2 regions of the Halanaerobium sp. genome follow, and region 1 is predicted to be linked to the other one. Evidence: riboswitches for the same ligand, from Rfam matches in the RefSeq annotation. Region 1 holds a riboswitch; the other holds the start of a gene.

The links. A riboswitch is a leader RNA that binds a small molecule or an ion and turns the genes downstream of it on or off. The one in region 1 is predicted to bind FMN.
Region 2: linked by a shared signal. The riboswitch ahead of ribD (bifunctional diaminohydroxyphosphoribosylaminopyrimidine deaminase/5-amino-6-(5-phosphoribosylamino)uracil reductase RibD) and the one ahead of CI949_RS03530 (ECF transporter S component) in region 1 are both predicted to bind FMN.

What each region holds. Positions count from the first base shown of each region.
Region 1 covers NZ_QBLR01000017.1:1,507-4,927, forward strand. Annotated here, with positions in the region: gene trmL (tRNA (uridine(34)/cytosine(34)/5-carboxymethylaminomethyluridine(34)-2'-O)-methyltransferase TrmL) at 1-86, opposite strand, end outside; gene CI949_RS03525 (MBL fold metallo-hydrolase) at 152-910, opposite strand; gene CI949_RS03530 (ECF transporter S component) at 972-1,517, opposite strand; FMN riboswitch at 1,596-1,717, opposite strand; gene CI949_RS03535 (SpoIID/LytB domain-containing protein) at 1,783-3,421, opposite strand, start outside.
Region 2 covers NZ_QBLR01000085.1:2,237-5,657, forward strand. Annotated here, with positions in the region: gene CI949_RS10065 (bifunctional 3,4-dihydroxy-2-butanone-4-phosphate synthase/GTP cyclohydrolase II) at 1-210, opposite strand, end outside; gene CI949_RS10070 (riboflavin synthase) at 276-929, opposite strand; gene ribD (bifunctional diaminohydroxyphosphoribosylaminopyrimidine deaminase/5-amino-6-(5-phosphoribosylamino)uracil reductase RibD) at 984-2,132, opposite strand; FMN riboswitch at 2,354-2,470, opposite strand; gene CI949_RS10080 (hypothetical protein) at 2,525-3,421, opposite strand, start outside.

The DNA.
Region 1 (3,421 bases):
TTAGAATCGGTTACTGCACAGGTGCGGGCAATATTTCCGGTATTTTGAGGAATTTCTGGTTCAACAAGTACAATATTCAAGTTTATCACCTTTGTTATATCTATTTTTCTGAATTGATTTTTACTTATCTTCTACAAAAGTTAAATTTCTATTAAACTTCTATTTTTAGACCATCATAAGCTGGACTTACATACTCAGGCAGATAATCATTTAATTTCTGATGGTCAAGTCTGTGAGAGATATGAGTTAAATAACCGTGTTTTAAATTTAAGCTTTCAATCAGCTCCACTGCCTGGTCAACCGACATGTGAGTTGGGTGTTCTTCAAAACGAAGTGCATCAACTGCTGCATATTCTATACCTTCCAGGAGTTTTAAAGAACTCTCAGAGATTTTACTGCAGTCAGTTAGATAGGCAAAATTATTAATCCGGTAAGCAAGTATCTTGTTGTCCCCATGATAGATTGGTACCGGTTGAACTGTTAAATCTTTAAAATGCATCTCTTCTTCAATCTTCTTTAAAATAACCTGGGGAACTCCTCCACCAGGATTTTCTTCGGAAAATATATAAGGAAAAACTTTTTTTATATGATTTAAAGTTTTATGATCACCATATACAGGCATTTCTTTACCCTGAAACCAGTTTAAAGCCCTGATATCATCAAACCCCATAATATGATCTGCATGAGCATGGGTCATCAAAACTGAATCAACATTTTTTATTTTATTAGCAATTAACTCCAGCCTCATCTCAGGCGGAGTATCAATTAACAAATTATATTCTTCACTTTTTATATGAATCGATGTGCGCATCCTTTTATTCTTTGGATTATTTGACTGACACACCTCACAATCACAGGCAATTACAGGTACCCCGTGGGAGGTTCCAGTTCCTAAAAATGTTATTTGCAAAAAAACAACCCCTCTCATTAAAAATTTTAACTTAAAAGAGGGGCATTTGTCAAACATTTAACTAATTTATTTGCTTTAATAATCCCTTATTTCTCAGGAAATTTGCCAGTTTTTTATAAATTAAAACTGTAATAATCGAGTTAATTACTGCTTTGGTTAAATTAAATGGTAAAATTCCGGGCAACATCATCTGTAGAACCTGTTCTCTGGGAATCCCATAAAAGATTGGATTAAAAATCAAATTGGCTCCTGCCATCACAACTGTCATTGCAATTGAACCAATTGCAAGTCCTTTAATTGCTCCGACTTTGTTATGGTGTTTTTGATAAAAATAACCTGCTGTACCCGCAAAGACACCTGTTGCTAGAAAATGCATAAAAGCCCCGAAAGGACCTCCCAGGCCTGTAAATACTGCCATTAAAATTGATAATATAAAGGTAGCCCCAAGTGCGGCAGCTGGCCCAAACATAAATGAAATGATTAAGATTGGAATATCTCCTGGTTCATAAATTAAAAATGGTAAAAACATCGGAAAACGAATCAGCAGCATTAATACCAGTGAAAAAGCTGATAAAACTGCAATTGTAGTAATTCTTTTTGTATCCATCTTTTCTCTCCTCATTGTTTATTTATTATCTCCAATTAAAACAAAAAATTAGCCCATTTTTACAGGGCTAATCAATTATCAAATCTTCTTTATTCCGGACTGTACCGTCGGTACTGGAATTTCACCAGTTCAGCTGAAGCTCGTGGACTATACCACCGGTTTGGAATTGCTTTTAAGCTCACCAGACCCTGAAGATAATATTTTTTTGTCAGTTTTATTATAAGCAATTTTTTCCCAAAAAGCAAATTTTTGATTAAACAGCTGCTTAATTAATTTTTTCAATTTCTACTCCGGGATAAAAATGCTTAATAATCTCCTGGTAATTCCAGCCTGCAGCTCCCATTCCTGCTGATGCTGACTGGTCAAGACCAAGATTATGACCCCAGCCGGAGCCGTAAACATAAAGTTCTTTTAAATAACCATTCTGATCATAGTGGCTGTCAAAATAAAAGCGGCTGCTTTTTAAACCCCCGAGTACTCTTCTGATCTGGGAGACACTGTAATCTTTACTTTCCTGATCACTGTAAATACTCAGTGAAGTAATTGTCCCACCCTGAGCTCGCTGATTGACCTCTATTTTTCTAATTTTATTTAGCTCGCTCCTGTATTCTATAACTTCTGCAGGAACTCTTAACTGCCAGCGATAATTACTGCTGCCGAAATCTTTAGAATAAGATTCTGGAGAAGATAAAAGCCACTGCTGCAGCTCAACTGGGGCCAGCGGAAACTCATAATCATCATTTTTCATCTGATTTGCCCCCCGCAGATAATACAAATCTGCAGACCAGATTTGATCACTGCGCTCTGTAAAACCACCACTGTTGCTGCTGAAAACAGCTTCAATAACTCTACCTTCATAGACTGCACTTTCTCCCTGAGTTGATAAAACTGCTTCTGTAGTGCGCTCATTTTCACTCATTATCCCATTATAGGCTGCACAGTGAACACTTGAACAGAGATCATAACCATCACTGCTGTGGCGTCCTAAATTGCTGAGCGTATAACTTCTAGCTGCTACAGCCTGGGCCTTTAAGGCTTCCTCTGGCCAGCTGGCATAAATTTCTGAAGGAACTACAGAAACCAAATAGGGTGTCAGTTCAACCTGATTAATTAGGGTAAACTCTTCTCCTTCACCTTTGATGATCATATTACCTCTGTACTGTCTGTTGCCGCTCCCCTGCCAGAAATATCCCTGACCATAATTAATATTATAGACATAAAAGGAAGAATTTTGCTGACTGCTGTAAATCTGATATTCAAGATCAGAGCTGCCGAGCCTTACTCTTTCCTCCTCAGTTCGAATAAATATTGATCCAGCTTCTATTTCGAGCAGATAATTTTTTCGCGGCTCAGCTCGATAGATAATTTTACCATCATAAACTACTGAAAAAGGATCTGAATACTGGAAAAGAAGATGTTCATTATTTTCCTGGAGTCCAATTCTCAGCAGCTGATTTTCTTCCTGATTTTTTAGTTCTTCAACTTCACGCCAGGAAGCCTCTAAAGTAAACGGATTAATTTCTTCTGGTTCTTCTTGATCTTCAGCATCAGGTTTTAGCTGAGGATATTTATCCTGATATTGATTAATTTTCTGATAGGCTAAGTCTCTAAACCAGCCATAAGAAAGGGTCCGCTGCCAGTAATTATAAGCTTCAATTTCTTCACCGGCAAGTTCAAGCATCTCAGCCATATTTTTAAAGAGATATGTCTGACCTCTATTTTCCTCATAGGCTGACTGATAATTATTAAATGCCTGCTTAAAATTATCCTTTTTCCGGTTTAGTTCTGCACTAAGTAGATAAACTTCCGACTGATTAACTTTTAAATTAGTGATTTTCATCAAATATTCTTCTGCTTTATCAAGGTTATCTAAATCTAAATTATTCTTAATCAAGTAATAATAT
Region 2 (3,421 bases), on a different contig from region 1:
TAACGGTAAATCAAGGCCTGAAATTGCCTCACTTTCCATTGGTGTACAGACCAGCCCTCTTGCCTCCTTGATCATAAAATTAATGGCCTCTTTATCTACTTTTTCAGCAGCCATTAAAAGATCACCTTCATTTTCTCGATCTTCATCATCAACAACTACTACCATTTTTCCTGCTTTAATATCTTCTACTGCAGCTTCTATTTTATCCATTTAAATTCTCCTTTCGGACAAATACTTACTTTAACTTTTCAAAAAAATATTTTTAAATATTTTGGTTATACAAAACCATTTTCAGCTAAAAACTCTTTCGACATCTCTGTCTCAGCTCTCGCTTGACTGGTCTTATTCCCGAGCATCTTATAAACATATTTGCCCAGCATATCAGTCTCAATATTAACCAAATCTCCAGCAGCAAGTTCGGAAAGATTTGTTTCTGCCCAGCTTTCTGGAATCAGTGAAATCTTTAAAATACCGTCTGTAATTCCCATCACTGTCAGGCTGACTCCATTTAAGGCAACCGAGCCTTTGTGAACAATAAATTTTTCTGTCTCCTGATCAACTTCCAGTTCTATAATTTTAGCATTATTTTCACTTTTAATTGACCTAACAGGTGCTGTGCTGTCAACATGTCCGGTGACAAAATGACCGCCAATAAAGTCATCTGGCCGCAGAGACTGCTCTAAATTAACAACTGATCCCCGCTCTAAATCACCTAAGTTGGTAGCTTTTAAAGTCTCAGGCATCACATCCGCCCTAAAATAATCACTGCCAAAATCAACTACTGTCAGACAGACCCCATTGACTGCGATGCTGTCTCCTTTTTTTACTTCATTTAGAACTTTCTCAGCCTTAATTTCCAGCTGATATTTGCTGCTGCCTTTAAATTTGCGCAAAAATTTCCCTTTTTCCTGTATTATACCGGTAAACAATAAATTCACCTCCCAGTTCAGTCCACAGTTCAGTGGCATATTTATAAACTAAACTCAGCTTTGAGTATTTTTCCTTTCTCCAATTAATAGAATATTATCTCCCAGATTTTTCTGTTCAGTAATTTTTAGTTCAACTGCAGCTGACATCATTTTGGGACCGCTGCCGCAGAAAGAAGCTATACCGTCACTGCCTCCATAAATTTTAGGAGCAATAAAATAATAAAATTTATCGACCAGATCTTCCTGCAGAAATGTATGACTTAATCTCGCTCCTCCTTCAACCAGGAGACTGCTTATTTTACGCTGATGCAGGCTTTTTAAAATTTCTCTGAGCTGAAAATAACCATCATTTTCAGCTTTAAAACTCAGAAGCTGAACCTGCTCTTTTTCCATTAATTTTTTCTTTTTGGCGTGGATTGCTGCCGCCCTGGCAGGAGGAAAATCATCGGCACAGATAATCAGAGTTTCGGCCTCTGACTGCTGATTGATAATTTTAGCATCCAGCGGAATATCAAGCAGAGGATCCAGAATAATTCTTAAAGGATCGATTCCACTTTCAGCTTCCAGTCTGGCAGTTAGCGAGGGATCATCAGCCAGCACTGTACCAATCCCAACCATAATTGCATCAACCCGGTGTCTTAATTTATGACCTTCCAGTCTGGCTCTGGAGTTGGTAATCCATTTAGAATCGCCAGTGCTGGTGGCTATATATCCATCCAGGGTCTGAGCCTTTTTTAAATAGACAAAGGGATATTCACTCTGAATATATTTCAAAAAGCTTTCATTTAAAACTTCAGCTTTTTCCTGAAAAAGTCCGACTTCAACTTCTATCCCCGCTTCTTTCAGCATTTCAATTCCTCTGCCAGCAACCTCAGGGTTCGGATCAACCATAGCAATCACTGCTCTTTTAATCCCGGAATCAATAACTTTTTGAGCACAGGGTGGAGTTTTGCCATAATGACTGCAGGGTTCAAGTGTAACATAAATATCAGCACCGCGGGCAGCTTCTCCTGCAGCCTCGAGTGCGAAGACTTCTGCATGAGGCCCTCCATACTGCTGGTGATAACCCTCACCAATAATTTCTCCGTCTTTAACCACAACCGCTCCCACCATAGGATTTGGGGAAGTACTTCCTGCACCTCTGCGGGCAAGATTTAAAGCCCGGGCCATATACTTTTGATCATCAATTGAAAAATTCTGCATCTTATACCTCCAGTACTTCTGAGATTATCACTCTTTATTTGATAGTTTTTCTTTCCCAGATATTCAAAAATATTTTTAAAATCTTTTATAGTATTAAAATAGAAAAAGCCCCTCCATCACTGGAAGGACTTTAATAGTCATTTTTTATTTAAATCTATCAACAGCTAAAAAATTCACTTATTCTGCCATAAATATACAAAATAAATTAGATTAATAAATTTAAAATCTAACTCCCTTCCAGACTTTACTGTCGGTTCTGCATTTCATCAGATCAATCCAAAATGGACTTGTGGACTATTACCACCGGTAGGGAATTTCACCCATCCTCGTTAGTTATATTCAATTTTCTAGTTATATTTTAGCATTTTAAGCTTGAATTGTAAAGTTAAATTTTACTCAAAGTTTAAATTATCCAGTCTTCCCCAGAGCTCCAGCTGATAATATCCCTCTTCATCCTGCTCAAAATTATCACCATTTAGAAGTTGAGCAAATAAAAGGAGCTGTTCTACAGACTGATTTTTAGCTTTAAATTTAAGTAGTGAGCTGCTGATATAAGGTACCTCTTCACTATAATTGAATTCTGCATTCAGCCGGGCATCAATTAAGTTTGAAATTAAATCTAATTCGCTTCTGCCCTTCGGATGGTTAAACTGCTGCAGATAATTTAAAGAATCAATATTGAGTTCAAATTCACCATTTTGAGCTAAAATACCGAAACTGCTCTGATTTACTTCCTGACTTAAATTTTCTTTCAGGACAAGCTGAAAATCACTTAGATCGAAATTAAGATCAAATTTCTGAATTTGGTAATTCTTTTTTTCCGAATCTAAATACATCGCAAAATCAGAATCGAGATTTAATTCGGCAAAGGAAAATTGATTAAACAGCTCATTTCCAGAGAGATTTATTAACTCACCATTTAGAGCAAGTTGATAATTACTCTGCAGCTCTTTTAAAATCAGTTTTTGATTTTGGCGGCTGTAAAGAACAATTTCTGCCAGTGCTGTTTCCATTTCTTCTGCCATTTCTTCAGGCTCAGATTCTGTTTTAGAAGTCTCTGCTGCTTCCACTTCTGCTTCTGTTCTCTCCTCCAGCACAGTCTCAAAATCAAGTTGATAATCAATAAATTCATTTTTTAAAGCAAAATTATTTACAGTTAATTTCTGATTCTGGCTCTGATAATCAGCGTTAAAAGCGAAGTCTCTAAAAGTAGAAATTCGCTCCCAGTTAGCTTTAGTAATTCCATAACTTCGATAAAAGGGATAATCATAAATTACTTCTTCACTTGC